One region of the Burkholderia crassaminum genome, then DNA from elsewhere that is predicted to be linked to it. Evidence: predicted binding sites of a transcription regulator. Region 1 holds the regulator's gene; each other region holds the start of a gene.
The links. Region 1 encodes FNR, which switches genes on or off when oxygen is low (the NO sensors DNR and NnrR bind a similar motif). Its sites were predicted from a motif close to TTGATNNNNATCAA; they were not measured.
Positions count from the first base shown of each region.

Region 2: the regulator FNR is predicted to act here: its motif matches at 2,502-2,515, upstream of ACPTTF_RS25065 (universal stress protein).
Region 3: the regulator FNR is predicted to act here: its motif matches at 1,894-1,907, upstream of clpB (ATP-dependent chaperone ClpB).
Region 4: the regulator FNR is predicted to act here: its motif matches at 1,607-1,620, upstream of ACPTTF_RS36670 (universal stress protein).

Region 1 is NZ_OZ183800.1:3,503,680-3,507,774, reverse strand. It holds gene ACPTTF_RS32850 (LysE/ArgO family amino acid transporter) at 1-619, opposite strand, end outside; gene ACPTTF_RS32845 (LysR family transcriptional regulator ArgP) at 730-1,623, shown strand; gene fnr (fumarate/nitrate reduction transcriptional regulator Fnr) at 1,680-2,426, opposite strand; gene ACPTTF_RS32835 (universal stress protein) at 2,530-2,997, opposite strand; gene ACPTTF_RS32830 (hypothetical protein) at 3,138-3,563, opposite strand; gene ACPTTF_RS32825 (DUF3005 domain-containing protein) at 3,846-4,095, opposite strand, start outside.
Region 2 is NZ_OZ183800.1:1,796,747-1,800,841, reverse strand. It holds gene ACPTTF_RS25075 (response regulator) at 1-205, opposite strand, end outside; gene ACPTTF_RS25070 (PAS domain S-box protein) at 202-2,310, opposite strand; gene ACPTTF_RS25065 (universal stress protein) at 2,633-3,103, shown strand; gene ACPTTF_RS25060 (cupin domain-containing protein) at 3,488-3,994, shown strand.
Region 3 is NZ_OZ183799.1:2,186,412-2,190,506, forward strand. It holds gene clpB (ATP-dependent chaperone ClpB) at 1-1,821, opposite strand, end outside; gene ACPTTF_RS10060 (Rrf2 family transcriptional regulator) at 1,979-2,494, opposite strand; gene ACPTTF_RS10065 (group III truncated hemoglobin) at 2,747-3,316, shown strand; gene ACPTTF_RS10070 (molybdenum cofactor biosynthesis protein MoaE) at 3,383-3,859, opposite strand; gene moaD (molybdopterin converting factor subunit 1) at 3,870-4,095, opposite strand, start outside.
Region 4 is NZ_OZ183801.1:759,379-763,473, reverse strand. It holds gene ACPTTF_RS36675 (hypothetical protein) at 1-1,522, shown strand, start outside; gene ACPTTF_RS36670 (universal stress protein) at 1,703-2,179, shown strand; gene ACPTTF_RS36665 (DUF2964 family protein) at 2,195-2,386, shown strand; gene ACPTTF_RS36660 (hypothetical protein) at 2,474-3,034, shown strand; gene ACPTTF_RS36655 (hypothetical protein) at 3,077-4,095, opposite strand, start outside.

The DNA of each region.
Region 1 (4,095 bases):
AGCGCAACTGCACGGCCGCGAGAAACAGCACCATGCTGCCGATCGCGCCGTCCAGCACGCGCCACGCCACGGCCTTGCGGAACCACGGCGCGAGCAGTCGCGCACCGTAGCCGAGCCCGAGGAACCACACGACGCTGACCGACATCGCGCCGATCGCGAACGCGAGCCGTGCGCCTTCCGGCTCGCGTGCGCCGGCCGTGCCGATCAACAGGAACGTGTCGAGATACACGTGCGGGTTGAGCCACGTGAACGCGAGCGTCATCAGCACGATGGCGAGCCCGCTCTGCGGCGGCGGGGCGACCGCATCGCCGCGCACGTCGAGCGTTTCATGGCCCGGCTTGAACGCGCGGCGCAGCGCGTTGATGCCGAACCACGCGAGATACGCGAGGCCCACATACAGCACCGCGTGGACGAAGGTCGGATAGCGTTCGACGAGCACCGATGCGCCGCCGACGCCCGTGCCGATCAGGATCATGTCGGACAGTGCGCACAGCAGCACGATCTTGCCGACATGCGAGCGCATGATGCCCTGCCGCAGCACGAATGCGTTCTGCGCGCCGATGGTGACGATGAGCGAGCCGCAGAGTGCGGCGCCGTGGGAAAAAGCGAGCCAGTTCATGATGGATGACAGCAGTGGAAGCGGTAGACGGATGAATCGGGTAGCGCTAGTCTGCGGTCAGCATGAAAATAAGAGAAGCTAATTCACCTAATGCAGATTAAGGAAATCTAATGCTCGACTACGCGTTGCTCGATGCCCTCGCGGCCGTGATCCGGCACGGTTCGTTCGAGCGTGCGGCCAAGGAGCTGAATGTCACGCCGTCGGCCGTGTCGCAGCGTGTGAAATTGCTGGAGGAGCGGGTCGGCAGCGTGCTCGTCAAGCGCGGGCAGCCGTGTGTCGCGACCACATCCGGTGCGCTGCTGTGCCGGCACACCGAGCGCGTGCAACTGCTCGAAGCCGAGCTGGGCGGCCGGATGCCGGCGTTGCCGGGCCAGATCGCGAGCGCGTGGCCGACGTTGCGTGTGGCCGTCAACGACGACAGCGTCGCGACGTGGTTCATCGACGCGGTCGGGCCGTTCTGCACGGAGCGCGAGACGTTGCTCGACCTCGTGATCGACGACCAGGATTACACGGCCTCGCGCATTCGCGACGGCAGCGTACAGGGCGCCGTGACCGCGCAGGCCGAACCTATCCAGGGATGCCGGTCGGAGCGGCTCGGGCGGATCTGCTATCGTGCGGTGTGCTCGCCGGCGTTTTACGAACGCTACTTCAGCGCGGGCATTACGCGCGATGCGCTGCGCCGGGCGCCGTGCGTGATGTTCAATCCGAAGGACGGGCTGCAGGCACGTTTCATCCGGCGCGTGACGCGCGCGGATCTCGATCCGCCACAGCACTGGATACCGCACGTCGCGGGCTATCTGCGCGCATGCGAGACGGGATTGGGATGGGGGATGTGTCCGGACCGGATGGTCGATCGCCAACTGGCGGCGGGTGAACTGGTCGACATGTCGCGCGGGCGAACGATCGACATCGACCTTTACTGGCAGAGCTGGCGTTTGTCGATCGGCTGGCTCGACGATTTCAGCGCGGCGCTGAAGGCGCGTGCCGCGCTGTTCCTCGATTGACCGATCGGGTGACGCAGGCGGCGCGGCGCGCAAGATCCGCGCCGTGCGGCATCACGTCAGACTTGATGCAGGCCGTCGAAATCGACGATCTGGACGTGGCGGCCCTGCATTTCGATCAGTCCGCGCTTCTGGAATTTCGACAGCGTGCGGCTGACCGTTTCGAGCGTCATGCCGAGGTAGCTGCCGATGTCTTCGCGCGTCATCCGCAGGTTGAATTCCGACGGCGAGTAACCGCGCTTCAGGTAGCGCGACGATACGTCGAGCAGGAACGCGGCGACGCGCTCTTCGGCATTCAGCGAACCGAGCAGCATCGTTTGCGACGTTTCGCGCACGATCTGTTCGCTCATCAGCTTGTGCATGCGCAACTGCATCGAACCGGCTTCCGAGCACAGCGCCTTGAGCGCGCTGTACGGAATCACACAGACGGAGCTGTCTTCCAGTGCGACCGCGGTGCGCGGATGCGTGTCGTCGCAGATGCCGTCGAGGCCGAGCGCTTCGCCCGCCAGATGCAGGCCGGTGACCTGCTCGCGGCCGTCGTGGCGCGTCGCGACGGTTTTCAGCGAACCCGAGCGCACCGCGTACAGGTTGTCGAATGCGTCGCCTTCGCGGAACAGCGCTTCGCCGCGCTTGACGGGGCGCGCCGCGCAGATGACCGACTCGAGGCGGCTGAGCGCTTCGGGCGCCAGGCCCTGCGGCATGCACAGGTGCCGCATCGCGCACGTCGAGCAGTGCGCAGCCTGGCGAGGGGCCCAGCTACCGGCATGAGGCGTGGCGGCGGGACGTGTGGCGACGGGCGTCAGCATGATCGTTTACTCCGGCGTTGAATCGACGGAATCATTGTCCCACCGCAACTTGCCGCTGTCGGGTGACAAAACGTCGCGACCGGCCGCGCATGCCGAATGCCGTTTACGCGGCCGGTTCGTCGACGTTGGCGGCCGCCGGGATCAGCAGCACGGGCAGCGTCGCGTGGCGCACGCATTGCTCGGCGATGCTGCCGAGCACGAGACGGCGGAACCCGCGGCGGCCGTGCGTGCCGAGCACGAGCAGATCGGCGCCGAACGCTTTCGCGCCGTCGAGGATCAGCGACGCTACGTCGTTGAGCGACGTCGCTTCGCTCAATCGCGTCTCGCCCTTCACGCCCGCTGCCTGCATCAGCGTCGTGAAATCCTTCGCGAGTGCGTTGCCTTGCGCGACGAGCTGGTCGCGCAGCACGGACGGATCGTAGCCGGGCACGTTGTAGTAGATCGCGGCGTTCTCGACGACGTAGAACGGTTGCAGCTCGGCGCCGTGCGATTTCGCGAGCGCCAGCGCGGCGTCGAACGCATGGCGGGACGTGTCGCTGCCGTCGACGGCAACCAGAATACGCTTGTACATAGTGTCTCCGAGTGGCGGGTTGAAACGAAGTCGGCCGGATGGCCGATCAGGCTGGGCAATGCGCAATGCTGCGAGGCAGAGTAAACCAATGGCGGGGACTTTGCAGTGAGGTGCCGGTCGTGCCGCGCGGCAGTGCCGCTTCAGTTTCTACGGTGTACGCCATACACATGGCGCATGCTGGGACGCACGACGCACGACGCACGACGCACGACGCACGACGCACGACGCACGACGCACGACGCACGACGCACGACGCACGACGCACGACGCACGACGCACGACGCACGACGCACGACGCACGACGCACGACGCACGACGCACGGCGTGCGCCGTGGTCGCCGCCGTTGTCCGCATCGTCGGCGGAAAGGCATGCGCGAGCGCCTGAGTCGCATTTGGCACACGCATACGCACGCACCGCACGCACCGCACGCGCCGAACACGCCGAACACGCCGAACACGCCGAACACGCCGAACACGCCGAACACGCCGAACACGCCGAACACGCCGAACACGCCGAACACGCCGAACACGCCGAACACGCCGAACACGCCGAACACGCCGAACACGCCGATCGCATCGACACGGCGCGACAGTCACGCGGATGCCTTACCCGCATCGCCATTCAATCTCAATCGCGCCGTTTCGACATGACCTCGATCAACGCATCTGCGTCGGTGCGATTCACCGCATGAATGACACCGCCGGTGTCGCCGCGCGGAATCGTTCGCTCCTGCATCGCGCGGTTGCCGGCACACGTCCGGCGCACTGTCGCGTACGCCGATCCTCAGCCATCGGCCGTCGGCCGATGCCGGTCCGCAAACGAACGATCGATTCAAACGCCGCGCCGGCTATCTCGGGACGGCCGTCAGCTCGAACACGCGTTCCGGCCGCCGCTGGTGGCCGGGCCAGTACGTGCTGCCGTACATCCGGTGAACGGGGCCGAACAGGGCATCGCTCATGGGCTGCGGCGCGTCGAAGCCTTTCTCGATCACCATGTATCCGGCGCGCAGCGCGAACGCCGGATGATTGCCGCCGGGGCGGCTGTCGAAACCGGCGAAACCGTCGCCGGCTTCGGGCATCGCATTGACGAGCGACGCG
Region 2 (4,095 bases), 1.7 Mb from region 1:
TCTGCTTGATCAGTTCGACGCCGTTGCGGCCCGGCATCGACAGGTCGAGCACGAGCACCTGGGCGGGCGTGGCGCGCACGAGCGCGATCGTCGACGGGCCGTCGCAGGCTTCGCCGGCCACCTCGAATCCGGTGGCGTTCTGGAGGATGTGCCGCAGACCGTCGCGTACGAGCGTATGGTCGTCGGCAATGAGCACCTTGATCATGTGATGAGCGTTTCCTGTTGTACTGTGCCGAGCGGTAATGCGACCGTAATCGAGAAACCGCGCGCGAGCGCTGTGTCGATCGTCACGGTGCCGCCCAGCATGTGGGCGCGTTCGCGAATGCCGATCAGGCCGAACGATTTGTCTTCGTGGGCCGGGCCGCCGGGCGCCGAGCCGCGGCCGTTGTCCGCGACGCGCAACACGCAGAAGCCTTCCTCGACGTCGAGCCGCAGCGCAACGCGCGTCGCATCCGCATGGCGCGCGACGTTCGTCAGCGCTTCCTGGACGATCCGGAACAACGTGGTCGCGCCTGCGCTGGTGAAGGTGAGGCCGCCCGTTTCGATGTGTCGCTCGACATCGATCCCGTAGCGGTTCGTGAAATCGTTCGCGAGCCATTCGATCGCGGGCACGAGGCCGAGATCGTCGAGCATCACGGGCCGCAGGTCGGCCGCGATGCGCCGCACCGAGGCAACTGTCGCGTCGATCAACCGCCGCATGCCCTGCAGGTGCGACTGCACGCCCTCGTCGGGCGCGCGGCCGGGCACGCGCAGCTGCTGCTCGACCACCGACAGATCCATCTTCAGCGCGGTGAGCTGCTGGCCGAGGTCGTCGTGCAGTTCGCGCGCGATGCGGGTCTTTTCCTCTTCGCGCACGTTCTGCAGGTTCGCCGACAGTTCGCGCAACTCCTCGCGCGACAGCTTCAGCGCGTTCTCCGCGCGCAGCCGCTCGGTGATGTCGCGCAGCATCACCGTATAGAGCTTGCCAGACGCGTCGCGGATCTGCGAGATCGATGCCTCGATCGGGAACTCCTCGCCATTCGCGCGCAGCCCGAACAGCACCCGCTGGCGGCCCATCTGCCGCTCGGACACGCCCGTCACGCCGAACTGGTCGACGTGCTTCGCGTGCGCGGCGCGGAACCGTTCGGGGATGAAGCGCGACAGCGGCGCACCGATCGCCTCCATCGCGGACACGCCGAACACCTGCTCGGCCATCGGATTAAAGATCACGACCGTCTGTTTTTCGTCGATCGTGATGATCGCTTCCATCGACGAACGGATGATGCCCATCATCCGTGCCTCGTTGAGGATACCGCGGCTGCTCGCGCCGGAATCGGCGGCGCCGGTGCGGCCGCGCAGCAGCGCATGGACGAGCACCGCGAACGCGATCGACGCGATCAGCCCCGCCGCGAGCACGGTGCCGGCCGCACGCTGCGCGCCGGTCGCGCTCGGGCGGCCGTCCGCGGAATAGGCGAGCGTCAGTACGGTGCCGCCGAAATTCAGCTCGTCGGTGCGCCGCATCAGGTCGGGCGATGCCGACGCCTCGTCGGTCGTCGTTTCGACGCTGACGATCGCACGCCGGTCGCCGCCGGCGGTCATCCACACGTCGATTCCGCGTTCCGCGTCGAGCGCGCGCTCGATCAGGCGCCGCGGGCTCAACGCCGCGAACAGCACGCCGTCGGCGGCGCCTTCGCGTGTGCCGGACGGCGGGGCGGCTGCATGCGGCGACCCCGCGACCGGCAGGAACAGCGTGAGGGTGCGGGCGTCGCGGGACGTGTCGTCGTCGGCCGGGTGGACGCCGAGCGCGATGTCGCCGGTCTGCAGCGCGCGCGCGAGCGGCGCCGCGTCGGATGCGCCGAAGCGCACGACGGGTGAATTCGACGCCGGCGCGCTGAGCGCGGCGGCCGCGAGTGTGCCGGCCGGCATCGGTTTGGCGGCGGCGAGCGCGGTGCGTGTCGCGGGCGGCAGCGGCGCATAGCCGATCTGGCGAACCGGCGAGCGGCCGCTGTCGAGATCGAGCTGGTCCGCATACCGGCGCCATTGCTCGGGCGTCATGCCCGGGACGAGGCTGAACGCGCCGCGCGCGCCTTCGAGCACGGCAACGCCGGACTGCAGCTCGTGGCGGAGCATCGCGGTCACGTGCGTCGTGCGGCGTTCGAAACGCGTATGGACAGCGCCTTGCCATTGCTCGCGCACGAGCAACGCGACGCCGAGCGACAGCGCCGCGCCGGCGCACAGCACAACAACGCCGGCCGCGAGCGGCTGGCGTAACATGATCTGGAGGCGCGTGGGCCCTCGGGCGTCACGCGTCGGGGTTCCACTTGCGGTCATTCGATGGCCATTCTGTTGTCGGGGGCCGCCCCGTGGCACGGGGGCAGCGCAGCAAAACCAGGCAAAACTCGCACCGGCTGCACGCAACGTCTATTTTCAAGATGAAATTGTGCGCGATTTACACGTTTTTTGTAATGGGGTCACTAGAAATTGCGGCAACTGGCGCGCAGCAGCGGGCGCATCGGCCGCACTTGACGCGCATCAACGGGCGCGTCGGCACGTGGGGCAGACTGTTCGGCAGGCCAGCCGGCACCGGGCCGGGTGGCGATAACGGGCCGTCGTCGCGCAACGCGCGATGCGTGCCCGGTCGGAGGGACGGACCATGTACAAGCGGATTTTCGTCGGGCTGGACGGCAGCCCGAGCGCGCGTCTCGCGCTGAACGAGGCGATCCGGATCGCGGCGGCGTCCGGCGGCGAAGTCACCTGCGCGTATGTCGTCGAGCACCGGCCGCAGCTCGTCGACGTCGATGCGGGCTTCGCGGCCGAGCGCGATGGCGATGCAGCTGCGACCGCTGCCGCGACACCGGTGCTCGACGATGCGAAAGCGGTGCTCGCCCAGGAGCATGTGCCAGGCACCGTGCGCGCGCTCGACGCCTACGGCGAGGATGTCGCCACGGTGCTGATGCGCACGGCGGCCGAAGCCGATGCCGACCTGATCGTGATGGGCACGAGCGGGCGGCACGGCCTGCGCCGGCTGCTGCTCGGCAGCGTCGCCGAATCGCTGCTGCGCGCGGCCGACCGGCCCGTGCTGCTGGTGCGGCACAGCGAGCCCGGCGCGCCGTCGACTGCGTGACGCACGCAGCAAGGCGCTGACGCTGATGCACGGGCGGTCGCGGGCGGCGACCGTCTCGCGCATTCGTCGGATGATGGCCTGAGAAAGCGGAAACGCACGACACGCCGGTCGACGCTCGGCGTGTGAGCGCGGCTATCGCTTCTGTCCCATCGGGGCCGGGCGAGGGCTGCACGCCCGACGTACCGTCACGGGCGCAATCGCGTGGCCACAGTTGCATCCCGACACGCAGTTCTGGCAGCATCGGTCGGTATCCGCTTGTTCGCCGCGCGCATGGCCGCGGCGTTCGACGCAGCGGCATCCGGCGGCATGCGATCGCGTTCGCGACGAGCGAAGCGAGCCGCCGCGCCGGGTGCCCGGTTCCTCACCTTACCGACGTCATCCGCCATGCCGATTTCCGCTACCGACCTGATTCGCCAGTTCGACCTGCAGCCGCATCCGGAAGGCGGCTATTTCCGCGAAACCTACCGTGCGACCGATTCGGTCGTGCGTCCGGCCGACGGCGCGCCACGCGCCGCGTCGACGGCGATCTACTACCTGTTGTGCGATGGCGCGTACTCGTCATGGCACCGGATCCGTTCCGACGAAGTCTGGCATTTCTATGCGGGCGATCCGATCGAGGTGTGGGTACTCGACGAGCGCGACGGGTTGACGATCCACCGGCTCGGCAACCCGCTCACGCATCCGGGCACCGTGTTCCAGGCGGTCGTGCGGGGCGGGAGCTGGTTCGGCGCGCGCTGCGCGGCGCCGGAGCACGTCGCGCTCGTCGGCTGTACGGTGGCGCCGGGCTTCGAGTTCGCGGAATTCGAACTGGCCGACGCGGCCGCGCTGGCCGCCGCGTTTCCCGACTACGCGCAACACGTCGCCCGGCTCGCGCCGCGCCCGGACGCGTGAGCGCGATGGCGGTGCAGACCACTGCCGGAAGCCCGCGCCGACGGTGCGTGTTCCGCGCGATCGCGGCCAAACCCGTTTAGAATGCCCGTCATGCACAGGTC
Region 3 (4,095 bases), on a different replicon from region 1:
GAACGAGCCGTACGGACGGTTCGGATCGGCGAGACCCGCACGCGAACGGCGGATCGCGTCGGCCACCGCACTGATCGCCTCATGCTGGCCGACCACGCGCTCGTGCAGCTTTTCCTCGATGTGCAGCAGCTTCTCGCGTTCGCCCTGCATCATCCGCGACACCGGAATCCCGGTCGAACGCGACACGACTTCCGCGATTTCCTCGGCGCCGACCTGCGTGCGCAGCAGGCGCGGACGCGTCGGGTTGTGCTGCTCCTGCTCTTCAGCCTGCGTGACCTGCTTCAGTTGCGCCTCGAGTTGCGGCAGCTTGCCGTACTGCAGTTCGGCGACCTTCTCCAGCTTGCCGTCACGCTGCAGACGCGCGATGTCCGCACGCACCTTCTCGATCTCTTCCTTGAGCTGTGCGCTGCCCTGCACCGCGGCCTTCTCGGCGGTCCAGATCTCGTCCAGGTCCGCATATTCGCGGCCGAGGCGGTCGATCTCTTCCTCGATCAGCTGCAGGCGCTTCTGCGACGCTTCGTCCTGCTCCTTCTTCACGGCTTCGCGCTCGATCTTCAGCTGGATCAGCCGGCGGTCGAGCTTGTCCATCTCTTCGGGCTTCGAATCGATTTCCATCTTGATCTTCGAAGCGGCTTCGTCGATCAGGTCGATGGCCTTGTCGGGCAGGAAGCGATCGGTGATGTAGCGGTGCGACAGCTCGGCCGCGGCGACGATCGCCGGGTCGGTAATGTCGACACCGTGGTGCAGTTCGTACTTCTCCTGCAGCCCGCGCAGGATCGCGATCGTCGCCTCGACGCTCGGCTCGTCGACGAGCACCTTCTGGAAGCGGCGCTCGAGCGCGGCATCCTTCTCGATGTACTTGCGGTATTCGTCGAGCGTGGTCGCGCCGATGCAGTGCAGTTCGCCGCGCGACAGCGCCGGCTTCAGCATGTTGCCTGCATCCATCGCGCCCTCGGCCTTGCCCGCGCCGACCATCGTGTGGATTTCGTCGATGAAGACGATCGTCTGGCCTTCGTCCTTCGCGATGTCGCTGAGCACGGCCTTCAGGCGCTCCTCGAATTCACCGCGATACTTCGCGCCGGCGAGCAGCGCGGCCATGTCGAGCGACAGCACGCGCTTGCCCTTCAGCGTCTCGGGCACTTCGCCGTTGACGATCCGCTGCGCGAGCCCTTCGACGATCGCCGTCTTGCCGACGCCCGGCTCGCCGATCAGCACCGGGTTGTTCTTGGTGCGGCGCTGCAGGATCTGGATCGAACGGCGGATTTCGTCGTCACGGCCGATCACCGGATCGAGCTTGCCCGCACGGGCGCGCTCGGTCAGGTCGACCGTGTACTTCTTCAGTGCCTCGCGCTGGCTTTCCGCGTCCTGGCTGTGCACCTGCGAGCCGCCGCGCACCGCGGCGATCGCGGCTTCGAGCGACTTGCGCGTGAGGCCGTGCTGGCGCGCGAGCTTGCCAGCTTCGCCCTTGTCGTCGGACACGGCGAGCAGGAACATCTCGCTCGCGATGAACGTATCGTTGAGCTTCTGCGCTTCCTTGTCGGCCTGGTTCAGCAGCCCGGCCAGTTCGCGGCCGATCTGGATGTCGCCGCCCGTGCCCGTCACTTGCGGCAGGCGCGAGATCGCTTCGTTCAGCGCGCCTTGCAGCGCCTGGATGTGAACACCCGCGCGCGACATCAGCGAGCGGGCGGAACCGTCCTGCTGCGCAACCAGTGCGGCCAGCACGTGAACGGGTTCGATGTATTGATTGTCGCGGCCAGCCGCGAGGCTTTGCGCGTCAGAGAGTGCTTCCTGGAACTTGGTGGTGAGCTTGTCGATTCTCATTTAGTCGAGACCTCCAATTTTCGATTAACACCAAGATGAGGATGGTTATGCGGCTTTCAAGCGAAATTCGGGTTGATTCAGCGCAAAAATCGATGGATATCCTCGAAGCGGCCCCGGGACGGGCCACCGCCGGATCGCGGCGCGCGGCGATCGCGTATCAGCCGGCCGCCGACGGCGGCTCGACGGATGCAGGCACGTCTTCCGGCGACGGCGCAACATGCACACGCACGACCGGGCGAATGCCGAGCAACGCCGCGAGCGGCGAAGCGGGTTCGACCAGTTCGCCGAGCGTGTGACGGTCGAGTTCGGCAAAGAACGCATCGCGCGCAGCCGCCAGCACGCCCTTCAGGCGGCATTGCGGCTCGATCACGCAGCCGCGCGACTCGCCCTCGGCCGAAAAGCAGCCGACCAGCGCGAAATCGCTCTCGGTCGCGCGCACGACCTGGCCGACGGTCAGTTGCAGCGATTCGGGGAACAGGCGCAGCCCGCCATTGCGGCCGCGAACGGTGTCGACCCACCCCAGCTCGCCGAGCTGCTGCACGACTTTCATCAGATGGTTCTTCGAGATGCCGTAGGCGTCCGAAATCTCCTGGATCGTCGCGAGTCCCTCGCCGCGCACGGCAAGGTACAGCATCACGCGCAGCGAATAGTCGGTGTAGTCGGTGAGTCTCATGGGTGAATACGGAAAAGATCGGTCGTGTCCCAATTACGTGAGCCGGGCCGATCGGGATGCGCACGGGGCCGGTTGACAGCCCTGTTCCGCGGCCCCGGGTTGCCGGGATGGCGCGTGCGCAATAAGATGCGTGACATCTACACGTTTGTCAGGGGTTGTTGGACGCTATTTTGCGTCAAAATCCGGCCGGCGTCCTGCACGATGCCCGCGCCGCCGCCCCGTTGCCGCCTCTCTCTCCCGGCCCTTTTTGCCATGACCGTCCTGCCCGCCTCGCCCGATACCGCACCGGCCCGCCCTCGCGACACCGAGCCGACCGAAGAGAACATCCGCGATCTCGTCTACGCGTTCTACGACCGCGTGCGCGCCGATCCGCTGCTCGGGCCCGTGTTCGACGCGAAGCTGGCCGGCCGTTGGGACGATCACCTGCCGAAGATGGTCACCTTCTGGTCGAGCCTCGTGCTCGGCACCAAGGGCTATCGCGGCAACGTGCAGCAAGCGCACCAGCCGCTCGACGGGATCGAGCCGGCTCATTTCAGCCGCTGGCTGTCGCTGTTCCTGAAGACCGTCGAGGCGCGCTACGCGCCGAGCGCGGCGATCCGCTTCATGGAACCCGCGCTGCGGATTGCGCAGAGCCTGCAGTTGAGCCGGTTCGGCTGGGATTACCAGATTCCGCCCGAGCAGCAGGCGCTGCTCGACGCGATCGCGCCGCGCCGGCGCAGCGGGGACGACGGGGGCGACGATCCGCACGCGTTGCCGTCGCGTGCCCGCGGCGAGCCGTTTCCGACGAAGATCATCGGGCGCAGCGTCGATCCGGACGCGTAACGGGCAGCCGTCACGCTCGGCGCTTGCGCGCATGCGGCACCTTGTCGCACGATCCTGACGGCGCGCTCAGCGCCGCGTATTACCCGATTCGATTCCCCAGCGGGCAAGCGCGGCATCGTCGGTGCTGCGCGCATCGACCCAGCGCTCGCCCTCCGGTGTGGTTTCCTTCTTCCAGAACGGCGCTTCGGTCTTCAGGTAGTCCATCACGAACTCGCACGACGCGAACGCATCGCCGCGGTGCGACGCAACCGTTGCGACCATCACGATCTGGTCGAGCGGCAGCAGCTTGCCGACGCGATGCACGATCGCGACGTCGATGCCCGGCCAACGCCGGCCGGCCTCGGCGGCGATCTTCTCAAGCGCCTTCTCGGTCATTCCCGGATAGTGCTCGAGCTCCATCGCGGCAACCGCATCGCCTTCGTTCAAATCGCGCACGGTGCCGACGAAGCACGCAACCGCGCCGATCTTCGGATTGCGCGCGCGCAATGCCGCGACCTCGGCGTTCAGATCGAAGTCGTCGGTCTGGATTCGTACCGTTGCCATCGCCAGTGCCTCAACCGCCCGTCACCGGCGGAAAGAATGCGACTTCGCAGCCTTCGGTCAGCCTCGTGTCGGGATCGGTCATCTCGTGGTTGCACGCCATGCGCAGTGCGCGCCCTTCCGCGAGCGTCTCGGCCCACGCCCCGCCGCGCACGCGCAGCCATGCGCGCACGTCGCCCACGGTCGTGACGCTGTCCGGCACGTCGGCCTGCTCGTCGGCGACACCCAGTGCCTCGCGT
Region 4 (4,095 bases), on a different replicon from region 1:
GCCCGGCATGCACGTGCGCTTCAAGCGCGGCACGACCTGCAACGGCAGCTTTACGCCCGCACCGGGCAGTACCGGCGCGGCCGGTGCGCCCATCGTCGTCGACGCATACGGCGACCCGAAGGCGCCGCGCCCCGTCATCGCGGCCGGTTGCACCGATGCGACGGCCGACCCCGACCAGTCGATCACCGAGCAGCACAAGACGCCAGGCGGGTTCAGCGGCTACTACTCGCTGTGCAAATCAGATAATCCCACCGTGAACCGTGCGGCGATCTATCTGACCAACACGCAATACTGGGAGATTCGTTCGCTGGAGCTGACCAACGATGCGACGACGCCCGGCGGGCGCCTCGGGCTGTATGTGCGGCTCGAGGATTACGGCACGGGCAGCCACTATCGCGTCGACGACGTGTACGTGCATCACGTGCGCGGCTATCTGAAGGACGTCGCCGGCAATACGGTCGGCTCGTACAAGACGACCGGCGGGATGCTGTTCGAGGTGACGCGCGACAACGAAGTCGTCGGGACGAAGGAGAAGCGGACCGGCTTCGACGACATCGCGGTCGAGAACAGCGAGATCTACAACGTCGACGCGGTCGCGCTGTCGACCCGATCCGCGTGGATGTGCCGGGAGGGCGGCGCGCCGTGCGGCGACTATCCGCCGTACAAGGGCAATCCGGCCTACCTGACGAATCCTGCCACGCAGGCATCGTCGGACTATTTCCCGATGACACGTGTCGTACTCCGCAACAACCTGATCCACAACGTCGGCGGCGACGGCATCATCGTGCGCACGGCAACCGCGCCGAAGGTCGAGTCGAATCACCTGTACGACATCTGGATGCGTGCGCCGGGCAACAGTGCCGGCGCATGGGCGATCAACACGGACGATGCGCTGTTCCAGTACAACGAGGTCAACGGCGTAAGGTTGCAGAACAACATCGAGGCCGGCGACGGGATGGCATTCGACGCCGATCTCGGCACGCGCAACACGCGCGTGGCCGCGAACTTCAGCCACGACAACGACGGCGGACTGATGCTGTTCTGCGGATGCGGTTCGGACGGACTGGGCCACGTCGCGCAGGAAACCGGCGCGATCGTCGAGAACAACCTGAGCCTTAACGACAAGCGGCGGATCGTGTCCGCCGCGGGCTCGGCCGATTCCGTCGTGCGCGACAACGTCGTGATCACCCGCACGCCGGGGCTGGTCACGCCGATCGTCGAAAACCTCAGCTACGCGAACGCGTTCCAGGTGACGGGTAACCGCTTCTACAACGCATCCGACAGCGGCGCGATCTTCCGCACGAAGAACTCGCAAGGCAGCTACGCGAACATCGTGTGGAGTGGCAACGCGTACTTCGGTTATGCGGCGGATCCCGAATTCACCGGGCCGAACTATCGTCACGGCGCCGAGCCCGACACGGTCGTGCCGTTCGCGGGGCAGGCCGTGGACGCGGTCGCCGGCGAATGGTCGCGTGCGAGTGGGTTCGACAAGCACAAGTACCGCGCGCCGCACACGCGATGACGCAACCGGGCGCCGGCGCACGGCGGCGTGTGCTGCCCGCGCGGCGCCCTGCGTCGGCCGGTCGCAGCCGGCATGGGCGCCCGCTTGATCGTGGTCAACATTCGAACCCGCCATCCGCCGATGATGGTGACAAGGCCGCGCGCGATCAGACGCGCGGCAATTCACCCCAGCGAGGTTCGCATGTACAAGAAGATCATGGTGGCCGTCGACGGCAGCGGTTCGTCGAAACAGGCGCTTGCCGAGGCGGTAAAGGTCGCGCTGGCCGGCGACGCGCATCTCAGTGTCGTGTATGTGGTGGACAAGTCGGTGCTGTTCACCTACGCGGGCCGTTTTGATCCGCACGCGCTCGTCGAGGAAATCCGCGACGACGGGCGCAAGGTGCTGCGCGAAGCAGAACAGATTATCGCGCTGGCCGGCGCGAACGGCGAGGCCGAACTCGTCGAGACCGAGAGCATCGGCGAGGACATCGCGGAACGCCTGCAGCGCTACGTGAAGGACGGCGGGATCGATCTCGCGGTGGTCGGCACGCACGGGCGGCGCGGCATCCGGCGCGTGCTGCTCGGCAGTGTCGCCGAGCGCTTCGTGCGCGGCTCGAAGTGCCCGGTGCTGCTGATTCGCGGCGACGACGCCGATGTAGCGGCGGTTGCGGCCGCGTAACGCGGCGGGCGCGCGATGATACGCCGCCAGTCCCGGATCGTCGTCGCGGCGATCGCCGTGTTCGTCTCGCTCGCGGGGATGATGGCCGCCGTGACGGGGCTGCTGTTCGACAACGCGATGGCGCTGCGCGGCGGCGCGATCGCGTTGATCGTCGGCGTGGCCGGCTTCGTCGTGATGCTCAATCCGGGTGCGAAAGGCGAGGCGTGACGCGGGAGGCCGCATCTCCTCTTGAAGGAATGCGTGCAGGCACTATAGTGCTCGAAGAACGACAACAACAACGAGAGCGCGACAACAATGAAAACGAGGGACCTTGCGGCCGCTGCCGTCATCATGGGCGTGGCCGCGCTGCCTGTATTGCCTCGGGCCGAAACCGCGGCACCGCCGGCCGGCTTCGGTTCGCAAGCGGCGACCGATGCGTCGGCGGCGAGTGCTCCCGGCAGGACGGCGCAACATTCGGTAGCCGACCGCTATGGCGATCACGCGACGGACTTCACCGATACGGTCGGCGGCATCGACTCGCAGGGTGATGGCATCCGCGACGATGTCCGGAAGTACATCGACGCCCAATTCCCGGACCCGATACAGCGCGCGGCGATGCTTCGCTACGCGGCTGCGCAGCGCGATTTCATGATGCACGGCGACACGCGTGCCAGCGCGATCGCCGGCCTGACACGCGTATTCAATTCTCTTGACTGCGTTGGCAAGCTGATGGGCCGGGCGGGAAGCAATCAGTCGCAAGTCGTCTTCGCGATGATGCTGAACACGAAACAACGCTGGATCGCCAATGGTCATGCGATGGTGAACGCGTCCGGGCACGTTTACATGCAGGCCATCGGCGATCCGTGCGTGCAGTGACCGGTATTGTCTCGACGATCACCGTTTCCGGGTCGAGTGCAATTATATGCCGCTCGTACCGGGCGACGCCGCGCCGTCCGGGTTCGCCTGCGCGTTCAGCCGCTTCAATGTTTCTTCCAGCTCCGCGTTCTTCGGCTGAATCTTCGCCGCCTGCGCGAACGCATCGCGCGCTTCATCCTGGCGCCCCAGTTTCCACAGCACCTCACCCTTGTGCGTCAGCCCGGTTGCATAGGCTTCGCTTGCGCCCTTGTCCTCATCGCCGTCCTTCGCGAAGATCGCGATCGACCGGTCGAACCACGTGAGCGCTTCGTTGTTGCGACCGAGGCGATACAGCGCCCAACCCTTGCTGTCGAGCGCATACGCATCATCCGGTGATTGCGCGAGATGCGCGTCGATCATCGCGAGCCCGCGCTCGACCGCGACGCCGGCGTCGGCGAGCCGATAGCCGAGGTCGTTCAGGCGATCGTCCGGAATCCTGTCGAGATCGAGCGCGGCGGTGACGCGGCCCTCGTCGCGTTCGGCGATCGCGAGCGACAGCAGCTTGGCGACGATCTGCTGCCGCAATTCGCTGCTGATCCGGTCGCCGTTGGCGACCAGGCTGCCGAGGTACTGCGTGTACAGGTCAGGTGCGCCCGGGGCGTTCACGCTGTTCGCGATGGTCACGCCCGGGCCCGCGCACCAGTCGGTGTCGGCCGACCCGGCCAGCATGCCGACGTAAAGATTGACGTTGCGCGGCGTGCGCGATTGCGCGTAGTAGGTGTAGCCGTTCGCATCCGAATAGCCGCACGCCAGATATTCGTTCTCCACGTCCAGCACGTACGGGAAATGGCCGAGCGGTGCCGTGCCGCCCGGATCGACCAGCCGGAACGATTCGCCCAGATCGCCGTCGCCGATGATGGCGTTGAACACCCATTGCTTCTCCGGATGCAGTTTCGGCAGCCGGATCCGGACGGTCCGCCCGGCCGCGTCGGTCGTGCCGAAGATCACACTGTCATGCTGTTCCGGCTTGACGGGCAGCCCTGCGATGACCTGACCGGGCAGGAACAGCCGGTAGCGCGCAT